2 regions of the Streptomyces sp. NPDC107471 genome follow, and region 2 is predicted to be linked to the other one. Evidence: predicted binding sites of a transcription regulator. Region 2 holds the regulator's gene; the other holds the start of a gene.

Region 1 (14,105 bases), on a different contig from region 2:
CCGCGGCGACGCGGGTGGAACTCGCGACGACCTTGGTGGTGCGCAGCAGTACGGCCCGTCGCGGTGGGCCGGAAGGCGCCTGAGGTGGTGCCTCGCGGGGTCGTGTGAGGTGCCCGCGCCCACACTCCTCCGAGCCAATCGGTTCCGCGGCCGAAACTTTCGGAGGTGATCCGGCGCCGGCCGTGACGCTGCCATGAGAAGTCTGAGATTTCCCGAAGAAAGCGGTCCGCGAGGCGTTCCTCGTAATAATTCGGACTTACGTTCCTCTCTGTGAGCGGAGACGACGAGGACAGACGAGTGGGCCGGTGGCCCGGAGTGCTGAAGGCCGTCGGCCTCACGCTCGCGGGCGCGCTGGTCGCGGGCTGCGCCGCGGCGGGCTGGGCGTACTGGCACCTCAACAGCAACATCAAGAGCGTCGACATCAACAGCGCGCTCGGCGACGACCGCCCCGCCAAGGCCACCCCGACCGCGACCGCCTCCGACGCGGCACCGCTGCCCACCGAGGCCGTCAACATCCTGGTCCTGGGCTCCGACTCGCGCAGCGGCAAGGACAACGAGGCGCTCGGCGGCGGCAGCAGCACCGGCGCCCGGTCCGACACCGCGATGGTCGTCCACATCGACGCGGGCCGCACGACGGCCACCGTCGTCAGCATCCCGCGGGACACCCTCGTCACCCGCCCGTCCTGCCCGCTGGAGGGCGGCGGTGCCACGGCGGTGTCGTACGGCGCGATGTTCAACAGCGCCTACGCGGTGGGCGGTCCGGTGTGCGCGGTCAAGACGGTCGAGTCGATCACGGACGTCCGCATGGACCACTACATCGAGATCGACTTCTCCGGGTTCGCGAAACTGGTGAACGCCCTCGGCGGGGTCACGGTGACCACGGACGAGGACATCGACGACGCCGACAGCCACCTCACCCTGAAGGCGGGCACCCACCACCTCGACGGCAAGCAGGCCCTCGCGCTCGCCCGCACCCGGCACGGCATAGGCGACGGCAGCGACCTGGGCCGCATCGGCCTCCAGCAGCAGTTGGTGAAGGCCCTGCTGGAGCAGATCTCCTCGGCCGGCCTCCTGACCAGCCCCGCCAAGCTGTACTCCGTCGCCGACGCCGTCACCGGCAGCCTCACCACCGACACCGGCCTCGACTCCCTGACCGAGCTGACCACCCTCGGCGAGAGCCTGAAGGGCCTCGCGGCGGAGGGCGTGAAGACCGTGACCATGCCGGTCGTCACCGCCGCCTCCGACCCCAACCGGGTGGTGGCGAAGGAACCGGCGGCGAGCGAGTTGTGGGAGTCGCTCCGCTGAGCCTTTCGCTGACGTGTCCACCGAAAAAACGGACGACCGCTGCAACCAACGGGCGGCCAGTGATGTCTGTTGCGGTGACCACACTGCAGTAACCAGGGGGAACACCGATGTCCAACTCGCGTTCGTACAAAGCATGGTCGGTACCGCTGATCGCCGGCGTGCTCGCGCTCGGCGGGATTCCCGCCCTCGCCGCCGGCGCCTCGGCGGCCGAGTCGAAGGCCGTCCAGGACGACTTCAACGGCGACGGCTACAAGGACCTCGCCGTCGGCGCTCCGATCGCCACCGTCGGCGGCAAGCAGGGGGCGGGCTACGTCACCGTCATGTACGGCGGCCCGCACGGCCTGACCAAGGACAGCCGCATCGTCATCAGCCGTTCCACCAGCGGCATTCCGGGCGACCCCGCCGCGGGCGAGAACTTCGGCTACCAGCTCTCCACGGGGGACCTGGACGGCGACGGGCGCACCGACCTGATCATCGGGCAGGCCTCCTCGACCCGGGACGCGGTCGTCGTCTGGGGCTCCAAGGAGGGCCTGTCCGGCGGGGTGTCCGTGCCCGCGGCGACCACCCAGGCGGGCGACTTCGACGGCGACGGCTGGCCGGACCTGGTGCTGTTCCGCGGCGGCCGGGCCCCCGGTGACGACCCGCTCGGCACCGAGGCCACCGTCTGGCGGGGCCCGATCTCCCGGACCGCGAAGCCCACCGCCACGCAGGACTTCGGCTCGACCAAGGTGGAGCCCTTCGACGTGATGTACGCGGCCGCCGGGGACGTCAACGGCGACGGCCGCGACGACCTCGCGCTGACCGTCTACACCGGCGACGGCGGCATCGGCTCCCAGCTCTACCTGGCCAACGCCACCGGAGGCGCCTTCACCTACGCCGCCTCCCCGGAGGGCAGCGGCCAGGTGGCCTTCGGCGACGTCGACCACGACGGCTACGGCGACCTCGTCCGGGGCGTCCCGAACGAGTCCGCGGTCACCGTGGCCCTCGGCTCGGCCTCCGGTCTGAAGCCGGCGTCGACCTGGAAGTCGTACAGCCAGGACACCGCGGACGTCCCCGGCGCCAAGGAGGAGGAGGACCGCTTCGGCGAGGCGGTGGCGGCCGGTGACGTCAACGGCGACGGCTACGCCGACGTGGCCGTGGGCGCGCCCGGCGAGATGCTCGGCGACAAGGCCGGGGCCGGCATGGTCAACGTCCTCTACGGCAGCCGCGACGGACTGACCGGCAAGGGCTCCCAGGGCTTCACCCAGGACACCGAGGGCGTCCCCGGCGCCGCCGAGTCGAGTGACAACTTCGGCGGCGCGGTCAACGTCCTCGACATCAACGGCAACGCCTACGCGGACCTCGCGGCGGCGGCGCCCCGCGAGAACATGGTCGAGGGCGGGAACACCGGTGAAGGCGCGGTCTGGTCGCTGCGCGGCCGTCCGACCGGCATCGTGACGGACGCGGCGTTCACCTTCGGCCCCCGCACGGTCGGGGCGCCGGTCGAGCGGGCGTCGTTCGGCAGCTCGCTGTCGTAGCAGGTCAGGCCCATGATTGAGGGGCCGTAGAAAAATCTCCGAAGAAATCCGCGGGGTCTGTCGATCCCGGCCTCTCCCGATCGACGCACTGGTGAGAGGCCGGGAAGGACCGGCCCCGCAGCGACCGAGGAGTCACCATGCCGCGTTACCTGTCGATGGTCCAGATCGACGAGAAGACCGCCCCCGCCGAGGGCCCCAGCGACGCCCTGATGCAGCGCATGGGCGAGCTGATCGAGGAGATGACGAAGGCCGGGGTCCTACTGGACACGGCTGGGCTCATGCCGACCGCGCAGGGCACCCGGGTCCGCTGGGAGAAGGGCGAGCTGTCGGTGACCGACGGGCCCTTCACCGAGGCCAAGGAGGTCGTCGGCGGGTACGCGATCGTGCAGGCCAAGGACATGGCCGAGGCGATCGAGTGGACCAAGCGCTTCCTGAAGGTCCACGAGGAGCACTGGACGGTCACCTGCGAGGTGCGGGAGATCGTGGAGGGCTGAGCCCCGGGGGCGGTCCGCCGTCCTTGGCTGTAGGGCCGTAACGGTGTCGAATGGGGGGCTGTGACCACCTCACAGCCCTCCCGCACCGACGCCCGCACCTCCGTCGAGACCGTCTTCCGCATGGAGTCGGCGCGCATCATCGCCGGCGTCACCCGGGTCGTCCGGGACGTCGGCATCGCCGAGGAGCTCGCCCAGGACGCGCTCGTCGCCGCGCTGGAGCAGTGGCCGCGCGACGGCGTCCCCGACAACCCGGGCGCCTGGCTCATGGCCATCGCCCGGCGCAAGGCCGTGGACCTGGTCCGCCGCCGGGAGAACTACGCCCGCAAGCTCGCCGAGATCGGCCGGGACCTGTCGGAGACCGCCCCGCCCGAGGAGCCCGCCGACCCCGAGGACATCGACGACGACCTGCTCAGGCTCGTCTTCACCACCTGCCACCCGGTGCTGTCCGCGGAGGCCCGCACCGCCCTCACCCTGCGCCTGCTCGGCGGTCTCACCACCCCGGAGATCGCCCGCGCCTTCCTCGTCCCGGAGGCCACGGTCGCCCAGCGGATCGTGCGCGCCAAACGCACCCTCGCCACGAAGAACATCGCCTTCGAGGTCCCCTACGGCCCCGACCGCGAGGCCCGCCTGGGATCCGTCCTGGACGTCATCTACCTGATCTTCAACGAGGGGTACGCGGCCACCGCCGGCGACGACTGGCTGCGCCCCTCCCTGTGCGAGGACGCCCTGCGCCTGGCCCGGCTGCTGTCCGCGCTGATGCCCAAGGAACCCGAAGTGCACGGTCTCGCGGCCCTGTTGGAGTTCCAGGCCGCCCGCACGGCCGCCCGCACCGGCCCGCACGGCGAGCCCGTCCTGCTCAAGGACCAGAACCGCAGCCGCTGGAACCGCATGCTCGTCGCCCGCGGCATCAGGGCCCTGGGCCGCGCCGACGCCACGGCCGCCGGCGCCCCCGGCCCGTACGCCCTCCAGGCCGCCATCGCCGCCTGCCACGCGCACGCGTACTCCTACGCGGAGACCGACTGGCGGTCCATCGCCACCCTCTACGCCCTGCTCGCCGCCCGCGCCCCCTCCCCGGTCGTCGAACTCAACCGCGCGGTCGCCGTCTCCATGGCCGAGGGCCCGGCCCCGGCCCTGGAGATCGTCGACACCCTCACCGGTGAACCCGCCCTGCACGACTACCACTTGCTGCCGAGCGTCCGCGGCGACCTGCTGTGCCGCCTCGGCCGCACGACGGAGGCCCGCGCCGAGTTCGAACGAGCCGCCGCACTGACCCGCAACGAACGGGAACGGGAACTGCTGCTGGACAGGGCGCGGGAGTGCGGCGGGTGAACGGTTTCGGAGACCCGGCCGGCGCCGGTCCGTGACGGCGGCCGCTCAGGAGGGTCCGGCGCCGGTGACGGCCCGTGCGGGCGCGCCGATCAGCATCGTCGGTGCCCCCGCCACCCGGGTGAGGAACACCGTCACCGCGTTCGGTCCCTGCGGCTTCGGCAGGGCCTTGCGGCGTAGTTCCTCCGGCTCGACCGCCGAGCCGCGCTTCTTCACGGTGAGGATCCCGACCTGCCGCTCGCGCAGCAGCGCCTTCAACTTCTTGACGTTGAAGGGGAGTCGGTCGGTGATCTCGTAGGCGGTAGCGTACGGCGTCGGCAGCAGGGCGTCCGAGGTCACGTACGCGATGGTGGGGTCGACGAGTCCGCCCTCGACCTCGTGGGCCACCTCGGCGACCAGGTGGGCGCGGATGACGGCACCGTCGGGTTCGTACAAGTACCGCCCCACGGAACGGACTTCGGGGTCGGGCAGCCCCCGGCCGAGCAGTGTCCGCGGTCCCGGCAGCAACGTCGCCCGGACCGCCCCCGGCGCGGTGCCGAACCACAGCACCGCCTCCTTCACGTCCCCGCCGTCGGAGATCCACTCCGCCTCGGCCTCGGCCGGAACCGCCTCGTGCGGGATGCCCGGTGCGACCTTCAACGCGGCGTGCGGGGCCTGGAGAGCGGCCTGGACCGCCCAGGACAGGGGCGGCGAATAGGCCTCCGGATCGAAGATGCGGCCCCGCCCGCCCCGCCGCGCCGGATCCACGAACACGGCGTCGTACGGGGCCGTGTCGACCTCCGTGACGTCCGCCTCCCGTACCTCGACGAGGTCGGCGAGGCCGAGCGCCTCGGCGTTCGCCCGGGCGACCGCGGCCGTCAGCGGGTCCCGGTCCACCGCGAGGACCCGGATGCCGGCCCGGGCCAGCGCGATCGCGTCACCGCCGATCCCGCAGCACAGGTCCGCCACGGAGGTGACGCCCATCGACGTCAGCCGGCGGGCCCGGTGGGCGGCCACGCTCGCCCGCGTCGACTGCTCGACCCCGTTCGGCGTGAAGAACATCCGCCCCGCGTCCTCGGCGCCGAACTTCGCCTCCGCCCGCTGCCGCAGCCGGGCCTGGCCGAGCGCCGCGGAGACCAGTTCGGCGGGGTGCTCGCGGCGCAGCCGGGTGGCGACGGCGAGTTCGTCGGCGGGGGCGGTGCCGCGCACGTCGTCGAGGAGGGCACGGCCCTCGGGGGTGAGGAGGGGGGCGAGGTCGTTCACCGGGTCATTGTGGGCCAGTCGGTGGACGGTCCGCTGCCGGGCGGCGGTGTCGGCCCGGGTGCGACGCCGTGACCTGCGAGGATCCGGCGCCATGGGAACAGTAGGACAAACCTATAAAAATGGTGCGTTGAGGGTGTCGATCCGCGGCGGACTCGTCCTCCTGGCCGCGGCCGCCCTGGCCTCCGGCTGCGCCCGCCCGAACGCCACCGACGTACGGCGGCAACAGCCCCTCCCGGCGCCCCCGGCCCCCGCCGCCGAGCTCCAGGCCGACAAGACCGTCATCCGGGCCGCCCGACTCCGCGCCGAACAGGCCCGGACCGCCACCGCCCGGCGCTGGGGCCTGAAGAGGGTCCCGCTGACGGCCCCGCCGGCACCCGTGACCAAGCCCCGCATCACCACCCGCAAGGGCTTCGAGGTCGACGGCCACGAGGAGAAGGGGCTGCCGCCGGTCTTCACCACGATCCCCACCGACCAGAAGATCGTCTTCCTCACCATCGACGACGGCGCCGAGAAGGACCCCGCCTTCCTGCGGATGATGAGCGAGCTGCGGATCCCGTACACCGCCTTCCTCAGCGACTACCTCGTCAAGGACGACTACGGCTACTTCCGCACCATGCGGGACAGGGGGGTCGTCCTCGACAACCACACCCTCCACCACCCCTACCTGCCCGGACTGTCCTACGCCCGCCAGAAGCACGAGATCTGCGGGATGCAGGACGTCATCGAGAAGCGGTACGGCACCCGGCCCGCCCTCTTCCGGCCGCCCTACGGCAACTACAACGAGGACACCCTGCGCGCGGCCAGGTCCTGCGGCATCAGATACGCGCCGATCTGGAACGAGGAGGTCTTCGTCGACCACTGGGAGTACCGCGAGTGGGACCGCAGGATCCGCCCCGGCGACATCGTGCTCAGCCACTTCCGGGGCCGGGAGGACTGGAAGGGCACGATGACCGACATGGTCCGCCGCTTCCTGGACAAGGTCACGGCCGAGGGGTACGCCGTCGCCCGTCTGGAGGACTATCTGTGAGGCCGCGGACCCTGGTCGCCGCGGGGCTGGCGGCCGTACTCCTCGCGGGCTGCGCCCAGTCCGTCGACCCCATCGAACGGCTCGGGAAGAAGGCGGCCCAGCGGGTGGGGTCGTACGGGCCGGCGAAGGCGGACGGACGGCCCTACCGCCACTGGGGCCTGACGTCCCCGCTGCCGGCGCCCCCGCGGGTGCCGGCGCGCGGCGCGGTGGGCCGGGGCGCGCTGGTGCCGGTCGTGCGGCGCGTCGAGACCTCCGACAAGGTCGTCTTCCTCACCTACGACGACGGCGCCGAGCGGGACCCGCGGTTCGTCGACCTGGTCCGTGAACTGCGGCTGCCTGTCAGCATGTTCCTCACGGACAGCGTCGTCGGCCCCGGCTACGGCCACTTCGCGCGCCTTCAGTCGGTCGGCGCGCGCATCCAGAACCACACCCTGGACCACCCCGCCCTGCGCGGCCTGCCGTACGCCGGGCAGCGCGCCGAGATCTGCGGCCAGCAGGAGAAGGTGCGGTCCCGCTTCGGCATCCGGCCGCGGCTGTTCCGGCCGCCCTACGGGACGTACGACCGCACGACCCTGCACGCGGCGGCCGACTGCGGGCTCTCGGCGGTGGTGCTGTGGAGCGTGGCGGCGCAGGGGGAGCGGCGGGGGCTGCGGCCCGGCGACATCGTCTCGGTGACGTCGGGGGAGACGGCCGGACCGACCCTGACCGAACGCACGACGAGGCTGCTGCGGGAGATCGAGCGGCGGGGACTGACGGTGGGGCGGCTGGAGGACTACCTGTAGGGGTGCTCCCAAGGCCCTCTCCGGAGACGCGATTGGCACTCCGCTTGACCGAGTGCTAATCACGGTCATAGTCTCGGGTCTGGCACTCCCCCCTGGAGAGTGCCAACACAGCGACGGGCAGGTCCGGCACCCGCGACGACGGATCCACCTGGTCGCCACCTCAGACAGTTAACCCCGTGAGATCTCCGAAGGGGGAGGTCGGATCGTGACGACCACCAGCTCCAAGGTTGCCATCAAGCCGCTCGAGGACCGCATTGTGGTCCAGCCGCTCGACGCCGAGCAGACCACCGCCTCTGGCCTGGTCATCCCGGACACCGCCAAGGAGAAGCCCCAGGAGGGCGTCGTCCTGGCCGTGGGCCCGGGCCGCTTCGAGAACGGCGAGCGCCTGCCGCTCGACGTGCAGACCGGCGACATCGTGCTGTACAGCAAGTACGGCGGCACCGAGGTGAAGTACAACGGCGAGGAGTACCTCGTCCTCTCGGCCCGCGACGTTCTCGCGATCATCGAGAAGTAATTCACCCCAGCATTTCTCAGAGCTGCGCCCCTGGCCCCCGCGACCACTAACAAGCCGGGCGCCCGGGGCGCAGTCTCTTTTCACCTAGATTTCCGAGAGGGCTCACGCTCCCATGGCGAAGATCCTGAAGTTCGACGAGGACGCCCGTCGCGCCCTCGAGCGCGGCGTCAACAAGCTTGCCGACACGGTGAAGGTGACGATCGGCCCCAAGGGCCGCAACGTCGTCATCGACAAGAAGTTCGGCGCTCCCACCATCACCAACGACGGCGTCACCATCGCCCGTGAGGTCGAGGTCGAGGACCCGTACGAGAACCTCGGCGCCCAGCTCGTGAAGGAGGTGGCGACCAAGACCAACGACATCGCGGGTGACGGCACCACCACCGCCACCGTGCTCGCCCAGGCGCTGGTGCGCGAGGGCCTGAAGAACGTCGCCGCGGGTGCCTCCCCGGCCGCCCTGAAGAAGGGCATCGACGCCGCGGTCAAGGCCGTGTCCGAGGAGCTCCTCGCGACCGCCCGTCCGATCGACGAGAAGTCCGACATCGCCGCCGTCGCCGGTCTGTCCGCCCAGGACACGCAGGTCGGCGAGCTCATCGCCGAGGCGATGGACAAGGTCGGCAAGGACGGTGTCATCACCGTCGAGGAGTCCAACACCTTCGGTCTGGAGCTGGACTTCACCGAGGGCATGGCCTTCGACAAGGGCTACCTGTCCCCGTACATGGTCTCCGACCAGGAGCGTATGGAGGCCGTCCTCGACGACCCGTACATCCTGATCAACCAGGGCAAGATCTCCTCGATCCAGGACCTGCTGCCGCTGCTCGAGAAGGTCATCCAGGCGGGTGCCTCCAAGCCGCTGCTGATCATCGCCGAGGACGTCGAGGGCGAGGCCCTGTCGACCCTGGTCGTCAACAAGATCCGCGGCACCTTCAACGCGGTCGCCGTCAAGGCCCCCGGCTTCGGCGACCGTCGCAAGGCGATGCTGCAGGACATGGCGACGCTGACCGGCGCCGAGGTCATCTCCGAGGAGGTCGGCCTCAAGCTCGACCAGGTCGGTCTGGACGTGCTGGGCTCCGCCCGCCGCGTCACCGTCACCAAGGACGACACCACGATCGTCGACGGCGCCGGTGACTCCGCCGCGGTCCAGGGCCGTGTCGCCCAGATCAAGGCCGAGATCGAGAACACCGACTCCGACTGGGACCGCGAGAAGCTCCAGGAGCGCCTCGCGAAGCTGGCCGGCGGCGTGTGCGTGATCAAGGTCGGCGCCGCCACCGAGGTGGAGCTGAAGGAGAAGAAGCACCGTCTGGAGGACGCCATCTCCGCGACCCGCGCCGCGGTCGAGGAGGGCATCGTCTCCGGTGGTGGCTCCGCTCTGGTCCACGCCGCCAAGGTGCTCGAAGGCGGCCTCGGCAAGACCGGCGACGAGGCCACCGGTGTCGCCGTGGTCCGCCGCGCGGTCGTCGAGCCGCTGCGCTGGATCGCCGAGAACGCCGGCCTGGAGGGCTACGTCATCACCTCCAAGGTCGCCGAGCTCGACAAGGGCCAGGGCTTCAACGCCGCGACCGGCGAGTACGGCGACCTGGTCAAGGCCGGCGTCATCGACCCGGTCAAGGTCACCCGCTCCGCCCTGGAGAACGCCGCCTCCATCGCCTCCCTCCTCCTCACGACCGAGACCCTGGTCGTCGAGAAGAAGGAAGAGGAGGAGCCGGCCGCCGGTGGTCACGGCCACGGCCACTCCCACTGAGCGAACCGCTCGTAAGGAGGCCCCCGTTCCCTCGCCCAGAGGGAACGGGGGCTTTCCCCTTCGCGGGTCACCAGGTCCGGGCCGTCACTCCCCGAGTACCCCGAGCTGCTCCATCAGCCCCGCACGGTCGTAACTCCACCATCCCTCGCAGATCCGCCCGTCCCGGAACCGGTGCCAGGTGGTCCCGGTCATGGTGACGTTCTGCCCGGTCGCCGGGACCCCCACGAACTCGCCGGTGTGCTTCCCGGCCCAGGTCCAGCGGGTGCACACCCGGTCGCCCTGGGCGATCTGGTCGTCGATCCGGAAGGTGAAGACGAAGGCCCGCCGCCACCCCTCGTACTCCTCGCGCGCCGCCGCCAGCTCCAGGTCCCCGGGGTTGGCGGGATCGTGGTCGACGTAGTCGTCGGTGAACCGCTCGAACAGCTCCGCCGTCCCGGCCCGCCCGGCCCGCGTGAAGAACTCCCGCGCGACGGCCGGATCGAGCTGCTCGTCCCGCACCACGTCCAGGTCGGTGAAGGTCGGCATCTCGTCGCACAGCGCGACCATTCCCCGGAAGATCCGCTCGGTCTCCGGCAGCCCCGAGTTCCGCATCGCCTCCTCGTACGACGGGAACTCCACGATCTCGACGAAGTGCGACGCGTCGGACCGGTCCTTGCCGACCACCGCGTGCGTCGCGGTCCGCTTCCCCTTGGTCTGCTCGACCCATGTGTCCATCAGCCGGTCCATCTCGTCGAATCGGCTGGTCCTGCAGTCGATGAGCTGTACGAAGGTCATCTCGCCACCGCCTCCGGCCCCCCTGGGCTGGGTGTCACGGCACCATTGTCCGCCCGCCGGTGCCCGGACGGCACGCGCCGGACGGGACGGTCACTGCGGCCCGTACTTCCGCCCCGTCCTCGACGTGATCCCGCCCAACAGCCCCCGGGGCGCCACCTTCACCAGCCCCATGAGCGCCTTGTACCGCGGGTCCGGGATCGACAGGGTCCTGCCGCGGGCCAGGTCGGCGAGGGCGGCGGCGACCAGCTTGTCCGCGTCGAGCCACATCCAGCCGGGGATGTTGTCCGTGCCCATCCCGGCCCGCTGGTGGAACTCGGTCCGCACGAAGCCCGGGCACAGCGCCATCAGACGGACCCCGCTGCCGGCCAGGTCCCGCGCCGCGCCCTGGGTGAACTGCACGACCCACGCCTTCGAGGCGCCGTAGGTCCCGCGGGGCAGGAACGCGGCCACCGAGGCGACGTTCACCACACCCCCGCGGCCCCGCTCCCGCATCGCCTCCGACGCCGCCGACGTCAGACGCAGCACCGCCTCGCAGTGCACCTTGAGCATCTTCAGCTCGTCCGCCATGGAGACGTCGAGATAGCGGCCCTTGTTGCCGAAGCCGGCGTTGTTGACGAGGAGGTCGACGGGCGACCTGCGGTCCGACAGGCGGGCGGCGACCGCCTCGATGCCGGGGTCCGTGGCGAGGTCGGCGGTGAGGACCTCGGCCTCGATGCCGTGCCGGTCGTGGAGCTCGGTCGCCTGTTCCTGGAGCCGCTTGGTGTCGCGGGCCACCAGCACCAGGTTGTGCCCGTCAGCCGCCAGCCGTCGTGCGAACGCGGCACCGATGCCCGCGGTCGATCCCGTAATCAATGCCGTTGTCATGGCGCAAGGTTAATGACCGGGACCGACAGCGTCCGCTTGCCCGGGGGGCGTCAGGCGCCGTGCTTGTCCACGTATTCCTGTGCCCACTTCCGCAGCTCCGGATGGAGCGCCTCGCCCGCCGCCAACAGCCTTGGCTGGAGCGGCCGTTCGGTGGTCATCGCGCGGAACGCCAGGGCGACCGTCACCTCGTGGTCCGGCCGGTGCACGATCTCGACCGGGTCCCCGGCCCGGATCTCGCCCGGCTGTATCACCCGCAGATAGGCGCCCGGTGCGCCCTTCTGCGTGAACCGCTTCACCCAGTGCCGCTCGCCCATGTGGCCCTGGAAGGTGCCGCACGGGATCCGCGCGCAGGTGATCTCCAGCACCACCTCGGGCCCGATCCGCCAGCGCTCGCCGATCAGCGCGCCGGAGACGTCGATGCCCTCGGTGGTGAGGTTCTCGCCGAACGCGCCGTCGGCCAGCGTGCGGCCCAGCTCGCCCTCCCACTCGTCCAGGTCCTCGCGCGCCATCGCGTACACGGCCTGGTCGTCGCCGCCGTGGTGCTGCCTCTTGCACACCGCGTCCCCGGCGAGCCCGCTGCCGCCGATGCCCTTGGGGCCGGGCGCGGCCACCCGCACCGGCCCCTCGACGGGCCGCTTGTCGATCCCCGTCAGGCCCTCCGGGTTGTCCGTGTACGAAACGGCCTTCGCGCCGCCGAGATTCACCGACAGAAGCTTCATGGCGGCACGGTAGAAGACCGGAGCCCAAAGGCGCCACGCATTATTCGGCACTCTGTCAAAGCTCGGCTTATCCTCGAAGGGTGATCGAGGCCCGTCATCTCCGTGTCCTGCGTGCCGTCGCCGCCACCGGCTCCTTCTCGGCCGCGGGGCGCGAACTGGGCTGCACCCAGCCCGCCGTCAGCCAGCAGATGAAGGCCCTGGAGACCTCCGTGGGCACCCCACTGCTCGTCCGCAGCGGGCGCGAGATGCGGCTGACCGAGGCGGGCCAGGCCCTGGTGCGGCACGCCTCGGGCATCCTGGCGGGCCTCACGGCGGCGGAGGAGGAGGTCGCCGCCATCGCCGGACTGCGGGCCGGGCGGGTCCGGCTCGTCTCCTTCCCCAGCGGCAGCTCCACCCTCGTCCCCACCGCCCTCGCCGCCCTGCGCGCCGCCCACCCCGGCACCCGGGTCTCCCTGGAGGAGGCCGAACCGCCGCACTCCGTCGGCCTGCTGAGGGAGGGCGACTGCGACATCGCGCTCGCCTTCCGGTACGAGGGGGCCGCGGGCGGCGACGAGTGGGACGACCTCGTCGTACGGCCCCTGCTGACCGACCGGCTCGTCGCCCTCGTACCCGAGCGGCACCGGCTCGCGCGCGCCGGGTCCGTGGCCATCGGGGAGCTCGCCGGGGAGTCCTGGATCGCCGGGTGCCCGCGCTGCCGGGGCCAGTTGGTCGAGGTGTGCGAGAGCGCCGGCTTCACGCCCCGCATCGACTTCGCGACCGACGACTACCCGGCGGTCGTCGGTCTGGTGGGCGCCGGCCTGGGGGTCGCGGTCCTGCCCCAGCTCGCCGTCGAGTCGGTACGGCCGCGGGGCGCGCGCACGGTGACGCTGGAACCGGCGGTCCGGCGGGAGATCGTCGCGCTCACCCTGCCCGACCTGGCGCAGGTGCCCGCGGTGGCGGCGACGCTGGAGCAACTCGCGCGCGCGGCCGAGCGATAGGGCGCCGGACACGAGGAAGGGCACGCGCGCGCGTGCCCTTCCAGGAGAAACGTTCCTTCAATTGTTCGATGCGCCGCTCCCGACGGATGACGCCGACACCAGCCGGTGCCGCGCCCGCCCCATGAGCTCCTCGCGCTCGTCCTCGGTCAGCCCGCCCCACACGCCGTACGGCTCTCTGACCGCGAGCGCGTGCGCCGCACACTGTGCGCGCACCGGGCATCTCATGCAGACCTCCTTGGCCGAGTTCTCGCGAGCGCTCCGGGCCGCACCGCGCTCGCCCTCCGGATGGAAGAAGAGCGAGCTGTCCACCCCGCGACAGGCGGCCAGGAGCTGCCAGTCCCACAGGTCCGCGTTCGGTCCGGGAAGGCGGGAGAAATCTGCCATTGCGTGACCCCTTGTAGCCGTTCTGGGCGGATACGGTGTCCACGACCGTACATCTACGATCTAAGGAGATGAAAATATGACTCATTGCGAATCTAGCCTCAGACACCAGGAAATGGGAAGAAAAGGGTCTGAATGGGGCATGGGTTGTGATGAAACGTTGTGGGTCCGTCGTGCATGTCTGCACCGTGTCCGCGCCCTCACGTAGAGTGCCGAAGACAGTGCGCAGCCCCGTAACTCTTTCGGGTGACCGTCGTTGAGAGTGCGGAGGCGGTTGAAACAACAAGTGCTCGGGCAGGCGTCCGAGACGGTCGACCGCACAGGTGACGATTTCGTACCAGCCTGGAGGCTCAAGGTGACGTGCATCAGCTGCGGAGGGCGGCCATGACATCCGTCCTCGTCTGCGACGACTCCCCGCTTGCCCGAGAGGCGCTCCGCCGCGCGG
Region 2 (14,105 bases):
CGGCGCGAGCCACACGTCGTCCTCGGCGGTGAAGGCCACCAACTCGCCCTGCAGATGCGGAAACCGGAGATATGCAGACGTCGCAGGCTGTGTCACCCGATCACCCTATGCACGGCCGGTCCCCCTGCACAGACGTTTCGATCACTTGCCGTCGGGCCAGCACTGCGGGTCGTTCTGGCACCAGATCGTCCTGGTGACGGTCACGGTGACGGTCGGGCCGTTCCGCCCGGGGTTGTTGACCGGGGGCGTGGGCGTGGCGGTGCAGTCGCCGAGGCCCTCGACGTGGAACCACTGCCTGCCGCCCACGGTGGCGGTGAGGTCCCCGCGCACACACGCGCCGCTGACGGTCCGGGTCACCTTGCCCTTGACGGTGATGTCCTTGCCGTCCCGCGTCTTTCCGTCGCAGTCGACGGTGGCGACCGTGTTGACACTGGCGCTCGGTGTCCGGCCGCTGTCGTCGTAGGAGGCCGTGCAGGTCAGCCAACTCACGTCGGCCTTCTGCCGGTTCAGCTCCTTGGTGGCCAACTGGTCGGTGGTGTAGGAGACGGTCGCGGAGCTGACCGCCCCGGCCGGGTCACAGGCGGCGACCCCGCCCACGGCCAGCACGACACCCCCGACCGCACCCGCCACTCGCACCCCGCGCGGCCGACGCCCTTCCCGCCTCAACGCCACCATGAAGGGCAGCCTGCCACCGCGTGCCGTCCGGCGGTAGGGCGCATACGGTCATCGAGCGCGCCGGTTGCGAGTGACCCGGCGTCGACGCGACCGCCGCCGGACGCCGGCCGGGCTGCTGCGAAACCCGCGTCGAGAAGTACCGTCAACCGCGCAGCAGCAGCCACTCCTGGAGTTCCACCAGGTTGCCCTCCGGGTCCTTGAGGTGGGCTGTGCGCATGCGGTCCGTCATGGGGGCGGGGCCCCGCAGCAGGGTGGCGCCGCGGGCGGTGATCTGCTCGCAGTAGGTGTCCAGGGCGTCGACGCGCAGGACCACCAGGGAGCGGTGACCGGTGGCCGTGTCGCCCAGTTCGCCGAGGACCTCCGCCATCATCGAGCGGTCCTGGAGCGCGATGCCCGCCGACCCGGTGGCGGGGCTGAACTTCTCGTACGGTCCCTGCGCCGCCCCCGACTGGGGCTTGAGGCCGAGGACCTCGGCGTAGAAGCGGTAGCAGGCGGCGAAGTCGGTGACCAGCAGGCGCACTTGGGCGAGTTCCACGGACGGTCTCCCAGGGGTCAGGACCAGCGGCCGGTGCGGCCGAGGAGCAGGGCGGTGGCCGCGGTCCCGGCGGTCGAGGTCCGCAGCACGGTCGGTCCGAGGACGTAGGGGCGCGCGCCCGCCTCCTCGAAGAGCGCCAACTCGTCCTTGGCGACGCCTCCTTCGGGGCCGACGACCAGCACGATCTCGCCCCGGTCGGGGAGTTGGGCGGTGGCCAGCGGCGCGCTGCCGCGTTCGAAGTCGGAGTGGAGGACGGCGGCGAAGTCGGCTTTGGCGAGAAGTGCGGCAACCTGCTTGGTGCTCGCCGCGTCCGCGACCTCCGGGAAGCGGACCCGGCGGGACTGCTTGCCGGCCTCGCGGGCGGTGGCCCGCCACTTGCCGAGCGCCTTCAGACCCCGGTCGCCCTTCCACTGGGTGATGCAGCGGGCCGCCTGCCAGGGCACGACGGCGTCGACGCCGACCTCCGTCATGGTCTCGACGGCGAGTTCACCCCGGTCGCCCTTGGGGAGCGCCTGGACGACGGTGATGCGGGGCTGCGCGAGCGGTTCCTCGCTCACCGAGCCGAGCCGGACGACCAGTCGGTCCTTGCCCTCGGCGGCGAGCACCTCGCAGTCGGCCCAGCGTCCGGCGCCGTCGGTGAGGATGACGTCCTCGCCTTGCTGGAGCCGCTTCACGGAGACGGCGTGGCGGCCTTCGGGGCCGTCGAGGACGTACCGTCCGCCGTCACCGGCGTCGAAGTGCTCGACCACGAACACCGGTGCGGTCATCGCAGGTCCCCCTTGCCCGACAACGCTGTCCTGGCGGCGTCGAGTTCGGCCGCGAGTATCTCCACGAGCTGCCCGGCGGGCGCTTCGCGTGCCAGCCGGTGACCCTGGCCCGCCCACAGCGCCATGCCCTGGGCGTCACCGGCCTTGGCGGCGGCCTTGCGGAGCGGGGCGGTCAGGTGGTGCACCTCGGGGTAGGCGGCGGGGGCGTACGGGCCGTGCTCGCGCAGGAATCGGTTGACCAGGCCACGGGCCGGTCTGCCGGAGAAGGCGCGGGTCAGCTCGGTACGGACGTAGAGGGGGTTGGTCAGCGCCTGCTTGTGCACCTCGTGGGCGCCGGACTCGTGCGCGGCGAGGAAGGCGGTGCCGAGCTGGGCCGCGCTCGCGCCGGCGGCGAGGACGGCGGCGATCTGGCTGCCGCGCATGATGCCGCCGGCGGCGACGACCGGAACGGTCACCGTCTCGCGGATCTGGGCGACCAGGGAGAGCAGTCCCAGACCGGAGTTGTCCTGCTCGGGCAGGTCGCGGTGGGTGCCCTGGTGTCCGCCGGCCTCGACGCCCTGCGCGATGACCCCGTCGGCGCCCGCGTACTGCACGGCGAGGGCCTCTTCGGGGGTGGTCGCGGTGACGAGGGTGAAGGTGCCGGCCCGGCGCAGTGCCTCCAGGGCGTCGCTGCTCGGGACGCCGAAGTGGAAGGAGACCACCGGCACGGGGTTGTCGAGGAGTACGGCGAGCTTGGCGTCGTACCCGTCGTCACGGCCGCTGTCGGGGTCGCCCAGCTCGGTGTCGTACCAGGTGGCCTCACCGGCGAGCTGGTGGGCGTAGACCTCCACCGCCGCGGCGTTGAGGGGCGCGGCGTTAGCCGCTCCGGTGGAGCCGGTGCTTGCACCGGGGTACTCGGGCTGGGGCAGGAAGAGGTTGACGCCGAAGGGCCGCTGGGTCAGCCCGCGCACCTGCTTGATCTCCTGGTACATCCCGTCGGCCGTCTTGTACCCGGCGGCGAGGAAGCCGAGCCCTCCCGCCTCGGACACGGCGGCGGCGAGCCGCGGCACGGAGACGCCGCCCGCCATGGGGGCCTGCACGATCGGATGAGGGAAGAGATCGGTCAGTGCGGAGGACATGACGGCATGTTGTCACGTCCTCCGGACAAGTCCGAATCCGACCTCGGGACGGCTCAGGTACGCCGGTCCCGACGCTCAGGTACGCCCGTTGAAAGCGTCCTTAAGCCGGGAGAACAACCCCTGCTGCCCAGGCTGGAACTGTCCCGTGGGACGCTCCTCGCCCCGCAGTTTCGCCAGCTCGCGCAGGAGGCGTTCCTGTTCCGGGTCCAGCTTGGTCGGGGTCTGGACCTCGACGTGGACGATGAGGTCGCCCCGGCCGCCGCCGCGCAGGTGCGTGACACCCCGGGCGTGCAGCGGGATCGACTGGCCGGACTGGGTGCCCGGGCGGATGTCGACCTCCTCCATGCCGTCGAGGGTCTCCAGCGGGACCTTGGTGCCGAGGGACGCCGCCGTCATCGGGATCGTCACCGTGCAGTGCAGGTCGTCGCCGCGCCGCTGGAACATCGGGTGCGGGAGTTCGTGGATCTCGACGTAGAGGTCACCGGCGGGACCGCCACCGGGACCGACCTCGCCCTCGCCCGCGAGCTGGATCCGCGTGCCGTTGTCCACACCGGCCGGGATCTTCACGGTCAGCGTGCGGCGCGAGCGGACCCGGCCGTCGCCGGCGCACTCCGGGCACGGGGTCGGGACGACGGTGCCGAAGCCCTGGCACTGCGGGCACGGGCGGGACGTCATGACCTGGCCCAGGAAGGACCGCGTCACCTGCGACACCTCACCGCGTCCGCGGCACATGTCGCACGTCTGGGCGGAGGTCCCGGGCGCCGCGCCCTCGCCGTTGCAGGTGGAGCAGACGATCGCCGTGTCGACCTGGATGTCCTTCGTGGTGCCGAAGGCCGCCTCGTCGAGCTCGATCTCCAGGCGGATCATCGCGTCCTGGCCGCGCCGGGTCCGCGAGCGCGGCCCCCGCTGCGAGGCCGTACCGAAGAACGCGTCCATGATGTCCGAGAAGTTCCCGAACCCGCCGGCCCCGAAGCCGCCCGCGCCACCGCCGCCGGCCTGCGAGAGCGGGTCGCCGCCGAGGTCGTAGACCTGCTTCTTCTGCGGGTCCGACAGCACCTCGTAAGCGGCGTTGATCTCCTTGAACCGCTCCTGGGTCTTCGGATCCGGGTTGACGTCCGGGTGCAGCTCGCGCGCGAGCCGACGGAACGCCTTCTTGATCTCATCCTGCGACGCGTCGCGGCGCACGCCGAGAACGGCGTAGTAGTCCGTGGCCACTTACGACTCCGCCAGGATCTGTCCGACGTACCGTGCCACTGCGCGTACCGCTCCCATCGTTCCCGGGTAATCCATGCGGGTCGGTCCGACCACGCCGAGCTTGGCGACTGCCTCGCCGCCCGAACCGTAGCCGACCGAGACCACGGAAGTGGAGTTGAGTCCCTCGTAGGCGTTCTCATGACCGATACGGACGGTCATGCCCGAATCCCCGGCCTCACCAAGGAGCTTGAGGAGGACGACCTGTTCCTCCAGGGCCTCCAGGACGGGCCGGATGGTGAGGGGAAAGTCATGTCCGAAGCGGGTGAGATTGGCGGTGCCGCCGATCATGAGCCGCTCCTCGTTCTCCTCGACGAGCGTCTCCAGGAGAGTGGAGAGCACTGTCGTGACCGTACCCCGGTCCTCGACGTCGAAGCCTTCGGGCAGGTCCTCGACGAGCCGCGGCACATCGGCGAACCGCCGCCCGGCGACCCGGCTGTTGAGCCGCGCCCGCAGATCGGCCAGCGAGGCCTCCCCGAAGGGGGCCGGGCAGTCGACCATGCGCTGCTCGACCCGGCCGGTGTCGGTGATCAGCACGAGCATCACGCGCGCGGGGGCCAGCGAGAGCAGCTCCACGTGCCGCACGGTCGAGCGGGTGAGGGAGGGGTACTGCACGACGGCGACCTGCCGGGTGAGCTGCGCGAGCAGCCGCACGGTCCGCGCCACGACGTCGTCGAGGTCCACGGCGCCGTCGAGGAAGTTCTGGATCGCGCGCCGCTCGGGCGCGGTCATCGGCTTGACGCCCGCCAGCTTGTCGACGAACAGCCGGTAGCCCTTGTCGGTCGGGATGCGCCCGGCGCTGGTGTGCGGCTGGGCGATGAAGCCCTCGTCCTCCAGGACCGCCATGTCGTTGCGGACGGTCGCCGGGGAGACGCCGAGGTTGTGCCGCTCGGTCAGGGCCTTCGACCCGACGGGCTCCTCGGTGCCGACGTAGTCCTGGACGATCGCGCGCAACACCTGAAGCCTGCGTTCACTCAGCATCGCGCACACCTCCAGAGGTCGTTCCCTTGGCACCTCGCCTGGCACTCTGTCCGTCCGAGTGCCAACGCTCCCGGGCCAGTGTACGGCGGTGGGGTGCTCCCAGGGCAAGGCTGGTCCTCGCACGACGGTCGTACGGCTAGCGTCGCGGTATGACGGTGACTTGGGAAGAGCTCGGGTGGGAGCGGGTCGCGACCGGGGTGGGGCGGTGCCGGCTGCCCACCTGGGACTGCACGGCGGGCCTGGTGATCGGCGAGGGCACGGCCCTCTTGGTCGACGCGGGCTCCGGCCTCGCGGAGGGCGCCCGGCTGCGCGCGCAGGCCGAGGAACTGGCCGGCCACCGTGTGACCCATCTCGCGCTCACCCACCCCCACTTCGACCATGTCTTCGGTGCGGCGGCGTTCCCGGGGGTGGAGGTGTTCGGCGCGGTGGGCGCGGAGACGGTGCTGGCGGGGCGGCTGGGCCGCGCGGAGCTGCGGGCGGACGCGGTGCGCAACGGACTGGACGCGGCGGTGGCCGACGAGGCGGTGGACGCCCTCGTCTCCCCCCGGCACCACGTCTCGGGCGAGTGGACGCTCGACCTCGGCGGCGGCCGCCAGGTCCTGCTGGCGAACGTCGGCCCGGGCCACACGGCCCACGACCTCGCCGTCCTCGTGCCCGGCGCCCCGGAGGTCGTCTTCTGCGGCGACCTGGTCGAGGAGTCCGGCGAACCGCAGGCGGGCCCCGACGCCATACCGCAGCACTGGCCGGCCGCGCTCGACCGGCTGCTGGAGCTGGGCGGCGAGGACGCGCTGTACGTGCCCGGTCACGGAGCGGTGGTGGACGCAGCCTTCGTACGGGCGCAGCGGGACGCGCTGGCGGAGCGTTTCGGCGTGTCGTGGTGATCCCCCGCGTGGTTCTCCTATCGTCATCCGAATGCGCCAGTACTCCGCCGACCTGACCCCTCCGTGGAAGAAGCCCAAGCCGGTGCCGGAGGTGCCCGCCGAGCCCGGCCTGGTGGTCGAGGAGCCCGGGACCGGCTTCTGCGGCGCGGTGATCCGCTGCGAGGCGGGCACGGTGACCCTGGAGGACCGCTTCGGCAAGCACCGGGCGTTCCCGCTGGAGCCCCGCGGTTTCCTCCTGGAGGGCCGGGTGGTGACCCTGGTCCGGCCTGCGGCCGCGTCTCCCGTACGGCCCTCCCGTACCGCGTCCGGCTCGGTGGCCGTCCCCGGCGCACGCGCACGCGTGGCCCGCGCCGGCCGCATCTACGTCGAGGGGCGGCACGACGCGGAACTGGTGGAGAAGGTCTGGGGCGACGACCTGCGCATCGAGGGCGTCGTCGTCGAGTACCTGGAGGGCGTGGACGACCTGCCGTCGATCGTGACCGAGTTCGCGCCGGGACCGGACGCCCGGCTCGGCGTCCTGGTCGACCACCTGCTGCCCGGCACGAAGGAGTGGCGCATCGCTCAGGAGATGACGAGCGAGCACGCGCTGGTCGTCGGCCACCCGTACATCGACATCTGGGAGGCGGTGAAGCCGTCCTCCCTGGGCATCGAGGCGTGGCCCCGGGTGCCGCACGGCCAGGACTGGAAGACCGGCGTGTGCAAGGCCCTGGGCTGGCCGTCGGAGAACACCGGCGCGGTGTGGCAGGCGATCCTGAAGCGGGTGGGGTCGTACAGGGACCTGGAGCCGGAACTGCTCGGCCGGGTGGAGGAACTGATCGACTTCGTCACGGCGCCTTAGCGGACGGGCGCCGGGCCCCTGAGGGCGACTGGCAGGGTATGCAAGCGACGGCCACCGCAACCCACCCAGGGGCGCGGGGAACTGCGCGACCAGCCAAGAGGCACCCGCAGCCGCCGGACAACACGGCCCCCACCCCAAGTGGGCGCTCAGTCCACCAGGTCCCGCACCACCGCGTCCGCCAGCAACCGCCCCCGAAGCGTCAACACGGCCCGCCCCTCCTCATAGGGCCGGGCCTCCAGCAGCCCCTCCCCCAGCGCCCGGCGAGAAGCGCTCAGCCCCTCCGCCCGCAGCAGCGACAACGGCACCCCCTCCCGCAGCCGCAGCTCCAGCAGGATCCGCTCCACCCGCCGGTCCTCGTCCGAGAGCAGCTCACGCCCGGCGCCCGGGGACCTCCCCGCGGCCAGCGCCGCCGCGTACGCCCCGGGATGCTTCACGTTCCACCACCGCACCCCGCCCACGTGCGAGTGCGCTCCCGGACCCGCTCCCCACCAGTCGGCGCCCCGCCAGTACAGCTCGTTGTGCAGACACCGGCCGGCCTCCGAGGTGGCCCAGTTGGAGACCTCGTACCAGTCGAACCCGGCCTCCGCGAACACCGAGTCCGCGATCAGATACCGGTCCGCGTGCACGTCGTCGTCGGTCATCGGGACCTCGCCCCGGCGGATGCGACGGGCGAGCTGCGTGCCCTCCTCGACGATCAGCGCGTACGCCGACACATGGTCCGGGCCGGCCCCGATCGCTGCCTCCAGGGACGCCCGCCAGTCGTCGTCGGACTCCCCGGGCGTGCCGTAGATCAGGTCCAGGTTGACGTGCGCGAACCCGGCCGCCCGGGCCTCCGCCACGCACGCCTCCGGCCGCCCCGGGGTGTGCGTGCGGTCCAGCACCTTCAGCACGTGCTGCCGCGCGCTCTGCATCCCGAAGGACACCCGGTTGAAGCCGCCCTCCCGCAGGGCGGACAGGTACGCCGGGTCGACGGACTCCGGGTTCGCCTCGGTGGTGACCTCCGCGTCCTGCGCCAGTCCGAACTCGTCACGGATCGCCGCGAGCATCCGGACGAGGTCACCGGCGGCCAGCAGGGTCGGGGTACCGCCCCCGACGAACACCGTGCGCACCGGGCGCGGGTCGTCGCCGAGCACCTTGCGGGCCAGGCGGATCTCGTCGACCAGCGTGTCCGCGTAGTTGTCGCGGGAGGCCAGCACCCCGCCCGAACCGCGCAGCTCGGTCGCCGTGTAGGTGTTGAAGTCGCAGTAGCCGCAGCGGGTCGCGCAGTACGGGACGTGCAGGTAGAAGCCGAGCGGGCGGTCGGCGGACCCGGCGAGCGCGGACGCGGGGAGCGAGCCGTCGTCGGGGACGGGTTCGCCGTCGGGGAGTGCGGAAGGCATGTCCTCCATTGTCCAGCACCCCGCGGACACCTACTCCGCCTGCAGCACCAGCAGCGCCAGGTCGTCCTCCGGCGGCCGCGCCCCGAACTCGTGCACCAGTCGTTTGATCCGCTCCGCGATCAGCTCGGCGTCCAGTCCCGCGCACCCGGCGAGCGCCTCGGCGAGCCCGTCCTCGTCGTCGAACTGCCGGGGCCCGCTGCGCCGCTCGGTCACCCCGTCGGTGACGCACAGCAGGCTGTCGCCGGGCCGCAGCTCGAAGGTCTCGCTGGTGTACGTCTCGTCCTCGACGACCCCGAGCAGGGTCTGCGGCCGCGCGGCCGTACGGACCTCGCCGCCCGCCCCGAGCAGCAGCGGCAGCGGATGTCCGGCGGAGGCGAGGGTGCAGCGCACTCCGCCGTCGAAGGGCGCCAGCTCGCCGTACAGGAGGGACAGGAAGCGGGTCTGCGGGCCGTCGCCGGGGTGCGTGGGGCGTCCGCCCGCGGCCGCCAGGGCGCGCGCGGCGGCGTCCGCGGCCTCCGTCGCGTCGTCGAGGAGCAGTTGGTTGAGGCGGTCCAGGACGTCGGCGACGCGGTAGCCCTCACGGGCCAGCAGCCGCAGCCAGGGCCGCGCCAGCCCGATGACCACGGCGGCCTCGGGCCCCTTGCCCTGGACGTCGCCGACGGCGAAGCACCAGCGGCCGTCACCGGCCGGGAACAGGTCGTAGAAGTCGCCGCTGGGTCCGCCCTTGTCGCACGGCTCGTACACCAGGGCGCTGCGCACCCCGGGGATCTCGGCGACCGCGCCGGGCAGCAGCCCGCGCTGGAGCACCGCGCTGATGGTGGCCTGGCGGGCGTACTGGCGGGCCGCGCCGACGGCGAGGGCGACCCGGCGGCTGAGGTCCTCGACGAGCCCGGTGATCTCGTCGGGGAAGGAGATCAGCCCGGCCCGGCCGATGACCAGGGTGCCCAGCGGGCGGCCGCCGGCGGTGAGGCGGTAGGCGAGCGCGGAGCCGTGCGTGCCGTGCGGGCCCAGCGCCTCGCCGGGCCAGGGGAACGGCACGGGCCCGGGGTGCTCCCGCCCCGGCGGGTCCGGCGGCTCCTTCTCCAGCGCCTGCCGCAGGTCCTCGATCCGGTTCTCGGAGCAGTGCCACACCCGGGCCAGCCGGGGTCCGGAGGCACCGGCCTCGCCCCGGCCCGGCCGGCTCCCGCTCTCACCCGGACGAGGGGATCCCCAGCGGCCGGCGACCTCGTCCTCCAGCCACACCGCGCACCAGTCGGCCAGGCGCGGCACGATGAGCTGTCCGGCGAGCGCGGCGACCAGGTTCTCGTCGAGCTGCCCGGCGAGCAGGTCGGAGGCCTCGGCGAGGAAGGACAGGGCACCGCGGTTGAGCCAGTCCCGGTCCGGCTCGCCCTGGGGAGGGGCCGGGGCGGGTGTCTGGGACGGGGGCGGCTCGGGGGCGAGTATCCCGGCGACCCGCAGCCCCCGCTCGCGTGCCTTCTCCCCCGCGTACGCCTGGATCCCGTCGAGGGTGTCCTTGCCGCCGGCCGGGAGCTGCGCCCACACCGTCTTGGCGCCGGTGCGGTAGGTGACGCCCCAGGTCTCGGCGAGGGCGGCGACCAGGCGCAGCCCGCGTCCGTACTCCGGTGTGCCGAACGCGGGTTCGGAGTCCCCGTCGCGGGGGGCGCGTGAGGGGTGGTGGTCGAGGACCTCGACGACGAGGGCGCCGGTGTGCGCCTCCAGGCGGCAGTCCAGCTCGATGTCGGTGCCCGCGTGCACGACGGCGTTGGTGACCAGCTCGCTGACCACGACCACGGCGTCGTCGGCCTGCCGGTCGGTGAGGAACTCGCTGCCGGGCACGGCGAGTTCGGCCCACTCGGCGACGGCTTCCCGCACCAGGGCCCGGGCAGAGCCCGGGGCGAGCGGACCGCCGGGGAGGGTGACGTGGGTGTGCGCCGGTGCGTGCGGGAGCGCACCACAAGCGCACGCGGGCGGATCGGACGCACGGGCAGCGGACTCCCGTTGCGCAGGAATGGCCCCCATGTCCGTCTCCCCGAGCAGTTCGGACGAATACACCTCAGTCGATGCGGACAGAGTGACAGACTGGCCACGCCCATAAGCGCCGAGTTACCGAAGTGGGCCGCCATGAGTGAGAACAGTGGTACGCCTGTGCTCGAAGAAGGACAGAACGCCGACCGGATTCGAGCATCGGATCTGCGTCCCCTGCTCGCCGCGATGACCGCTGCTCGGGACGGCGACTTCCGCCGGATGCCGGAGTCCGGGGACGGCATCGTGGCCGAACTCTCGGCGATCTTCAACCAACTGGTGGACCGCAACGTCCACTTCACCGGCGAGGTCAACCGGGTGAAGCGGGAGCTGGTGCGGCACGGGCGGCTCGACGAGCGGCTCTCCCCCAGCCCGGGCCAGGGCACGTGGACCTCCCGGGTCGACGACGTGAACCAGCTCCTCGACGCCCTGGTGGCCCCGGCCGCCAACGCGACCCGGGTCCTGGACGCGGTGGCCGGCGGCGATCTGACCCAGCGGGTCGACCTGCACGACGGCAACCGCCAACTGCGCGGTGATCTGCGGCGGCTGGGCCGGGCCGTGAACAAGATGGTCGACCAGCTCTCCCTGTTCACCGGCGAGGTCACCCGGGTGGCCCGCGAGGTGGGCACCGAGGGCCGGCTCGGCGGGCGGGCCAAGGTGACCGGTCTTTCGGGCAGTTGGCGTGACGTGACCGAGGCGGTCAACACCATGGCCTCCCGGCTCACCGCCCAGGTCCGGGACATCGCGCTGGTGACGACGGCGGTGGCCCGCGGCGACCTGACCCGCACGGTCACGGTCGAGGCGACCGGCGAGCTCCTCGAACTGAAGCTGACCGTGAACACGATGGTCGACCAGCTCTCCGCCTTCGCCGACGAGGTCACCCGCGTGGCCCGCGAGGTCGGCACCGAGGGGCAGTTGGGCGGCCGGGCCCAGGTGCGCGGGGTGTCGGGCGTCTGGAAGGACCTCACCGACAACGTCAACTTCATGGCGTCGAACCTGACGTCCCAGGTGCGCAACATCGCCCAGGTGACGACGGCCGTGGCCAACGGCGACCTGTCGCAGAAGATCACCGTGGACGCGCAGGGCGAGATCCTGGAGCTGAAGTCGACCATCAACACCATGGTCGACCAGCTCTCCGCCTTCGCCGACGAGGTCACCCGCGTGGCCCGCGAGGTCGGCACCGAGGGAAACCTCGGCGGCCGGGCCCAGGTGCGGGGCGTGTCCGGCGTCTGGAAGGACCTCACCGACAACGTCAACTTCATGGCGGACAACCTCACTTCGCAGGTCCGCAACATCGCCCTGGTCTCCACCGCGGTGGCCCAGGGCGACCTCGGGAAGAAGATCACGGTGGAGGCGAAGGGCGAGATCCTGGAGCTGAAGTCCACCATCAACACCATGGTCGACCAGCTCTCCGCCTTCGCCGACGAGGTCACCCGCGTCGCCCGCGAGGTCGGCACCGAAGGAAACCTCGGCGGGCAGGCGCAGGTGCGGGGCGTCTCCGGCGTCTGGAAGGACCTCACCGACAACGTCAACTTCATGGCCCTGAACCTGACCTCCCAGGTCCGCAACATCGCGCAGGTGACGACCGCTGTCGCCAACGGCGACCTGTCGAAGAAGATCACGGTCGACGCCCGCGGCGAGATCCTCGAACTGAAGGACACCGTCAACACGATGGTGGAGCAGCTACGCGCCTTCGCCGACGAGGTCACCCGGGTGGCCCGCGAGGTCGGCACCGACGGCCGGCTCGGTGGCCGGGCCCAGGTGCTGGGGGTCTCCGGCGTCTGGCGGGACCTGACCGACAACGTCAACTACATGGCCGACAACCTGACTTCACAGGTCCGCAACATCGCCCAGGTGACGACCGCCGTGGCCAACGGCGATCTCTCCAAGAAGATCGACGTCGACGCGCGCGGCGAGATCCTGGAGCTGAAGACTGCCATCAACACCATGGTCGACACCCTCTCCTCCTTCTCCTCCGAGGTCACCCGGGTCGCCCGCGAGGTGGGCAGCGAGGGCCAACTCGGCGGCCAGGCGCGGGTGGAAGGCGTGTACGGCACCTGGAAGCGCCTGACGACCAACGTGAACGAACTGGCGTCGAACCTGACCACCCAGGTCCGCGCGATCGCCGAGGTGGCCTCCGCGGTGGCCCAGGGCGACATGTCCCGCTCGATCACCGTGGAGACGCAAGGCGAGGTCGCCGAGCTCAAGGACAACATCAACCTGATGGTGGCCAACCTCCGCGAGACGACCCGGGCCAAGGACTGGCTGGAGTCGAACCTCGCCCGCCTGGCCGCCCTGATGCAGGGCCACCGGGACCTGATGGAGGTCGCCGACCTGATCCTGCGCGAGCTGACCCCGCTGGTGAACGCGCAGTACGGGGCGTTCTTCCTGGCCGACCCGGACGAGGACGGCGCCTCGCTGCACACGACCGTCCCGGCGAAGGGACTGGCGTTCATCGCCGGCTACGGCTCGGCGCAGGGCGCCACCGTCGACACCGGCGGCATGCCGGTGCACGGTCTGGTCCGGCAGGCGGCCCGGGAGAAGAAGCGGATCCTGGTGGAGGAGGCCCCGCCGGACTACATCAAGATCAACAGCGGTCTGGGCGAGGCCGCCCCCGCCAGTGTCGTGATCATCCCGATCCTCTTCGAGGACAAGCTCCTCGGGGTCATCGAGCTCGCCTCCTTCTCCCGCTTCTCCGACGTCCACCTGGCGTTCTTCGACCAGTTCGTGAACACCATCGGCGTCGCCATCAACACCATCATCGCCAACTCCCGCACCGAGTCCCTGCTCGGCGAGTCCCAGCGCCTGGCGATGCAGCTCCAGGAGCGTTCGGACGAACTCCAGATGCAGCAGGCGGAGTTGCAGCGCTCCAACGCCGAACTGGAGGAGAAGGCGGCCCTGCTGGCCACCAGCTCCCAGTACAAGTCGGAGTTCCTGGCGAACATGTCCCACGAGCTGCGCACCCCGCTGAACTCCCTGCTGATCCTGGCGAGGCTCCTCTCCGACAACCCGGACGGCCATCTCTCCGACCAGGAGGTGCAGTTCGCGACGACGATCCACCGCTCCGGGTCCGACCTGCTGCAACTGATCAACGACATCCTGGACCTGTCGAAGATCGAGGCCGGCCGGATGGACGTACGCCCCAAGAAGCTGCCGCTCATCAAGCTGCTCGACTACGTCCACGCCACCTTCCGTCCGCTCACCCTGGACCGGGGACTCGCCTTCGAGGTGGCGGTCGGCGAGGACGTACCGCGGGAGATGTACTCGGACGAGCAGCGCCTCCAGCAGATCCTGCGCAACCTGCTCTCCAACGCGATCAAGTTCACCGCCACGGGCCGGGTCGAGCTGCGGGTGAACCGCGTGAAGGACCCCGAGCACAGGTACGTCCGGGACAGCGACGACGTGGTCGCCTTCGCCGTCTCCGACACCGGCATCGGCATCGCGCGGGAGAAACTCCCGGTGATCTTCGAGGCGTTCCAGCAGGCCGACGGCACGACCAACCGCAAGTACGGCGGCACCGGGCTCGGCCTGTCCATCAGCCGGGAGATCGCGGGCCTGCTGGGCGGCCGGATCGTCGCCGAGAGCGAGCCCGGCAAAGGCTCCACCTTCACGCTCTACGTCCCCGTCGTCAGCCCCGGCCACACCGCGACCGGCCCGA

Evidence for each region. The regulator HrcA, encoded in region 2, represses chaperone genes, less so after heat shock. The targets are predictions, from matches to a motif close to TTNGCACTCNGNNNNNCNGAGTGCNAA.
Region 1: groES (co-chaperone GroES) is a predicted target of HrcA. The motif match lies at 7,726-7,752, and genes of this name have one in related genera.

What each region holds. Positions count from the first base shown of each region.
Region 1 is NZ_JBVJPC010000002.1:712,989-727,093, reverse strand. It holds gene ACZ66S_RS08145 (LacI family DNA-binding transcriptional regulator) at 1-83, shown strand, start outside; gene ACZ66S_RS08140 (LCP family protein) at 271-1,305, shown strand; gene ACZ66S_RS08135 (FG-GAP and VCBS repeat-containing protein) at 1,413-2,822, shown strand; gene ACZ66S_RS08130 (YciI family protein) at 2,960-3,316, shown strand; gene ACZ66S_RS08125 (RNA polymerase sigma factor) at 3,377-4,645, shown strand; gene ACZ66S_RS08120 (THUMP-like domain-containing protein) at 4,691-5,884, opposite strand; gene ACZ66S_RS08115 (polysaccharide deacetylase family protein) at 5,976-6,911, shown strand; gene ACZ66S_RS08110 (polysaccharide deacetylase family protein) at 6,908-7,693, shown strand; gene groES (co-chaperone GroES) at 7,899-8,207, shown strand; gene groL (chaperonin GroEL) at 8,320-9,945, shown strand; gene ACZ66S_RS08095 (ester cyclase) at 10,030-10,719, opposite strand; gene ACZ66S_RS08090 (SDR family NAD(P)-dependent oxidoreductase) at 10,810-11,583, opposite strand; gene ACZ66S_RS08085 (MOSC domain-containing protein) at 11,634-12,302, opposite strand; gene ACZ66S_RS08080 (LysR family transcriptional regulator) at 12,383-13,279, shown strand; gene ACZ66S_RS08075 (WhiB family transcriptional regulator) at 13,337-13,663, opposite strand; gene ACZ66S_RS08070 (response regulator transcription factor) at 14,045-14,105, shown strand, end outside.
Region 2 is NZ_JBVJPC010000001.1:456,219-470,323, forward strand. It holds gene ACZ66S_RS02040 (S41 family peptidase) at 1-96, opposite strand, end outside; gene ACZ66S_RS02045 (hypothetical protein) at 142-675, opposite strand; gene ACZ66S_RS02050 (VOC family protein) at 818-1,210, opposite strand; gene ACZ66S_RS02055 (16S rRNA (uracil(1498)-N(3))-methyltransferase) at 1,228-1,977, opposite strand; gene ACZ66S_RS02060 (nitronate monooxygenase) at 1,974-3,095, opposite strand; gene dnaJ (molecular chaperone DnaJ) at 3,171-4,310, opposite strand; gene hrcA (heat-inducible transcriptional repressor HrcA) at 4,311-5,327, opposite strand; gene ACZ66S_RS02075 (MBL fold metallo-hydrolase) at 5,477-6,208, shown strand; gene ACZ66S_RS02080 (DUF3097 domain-containing protein) at 6,240-7,046, shown strand; gene hemW (radical SAM family heme chaperone HemW) at 7,193-8,425, opposite strand; gene ACZ66S_RS02090 (SpoIIE family protein phosphatase) at 8,456-10,444, opposite strand; gene ACZ66S_RS02095 (HAMP domain-containing protein) at 10,547-14,105, shown strand, end outside.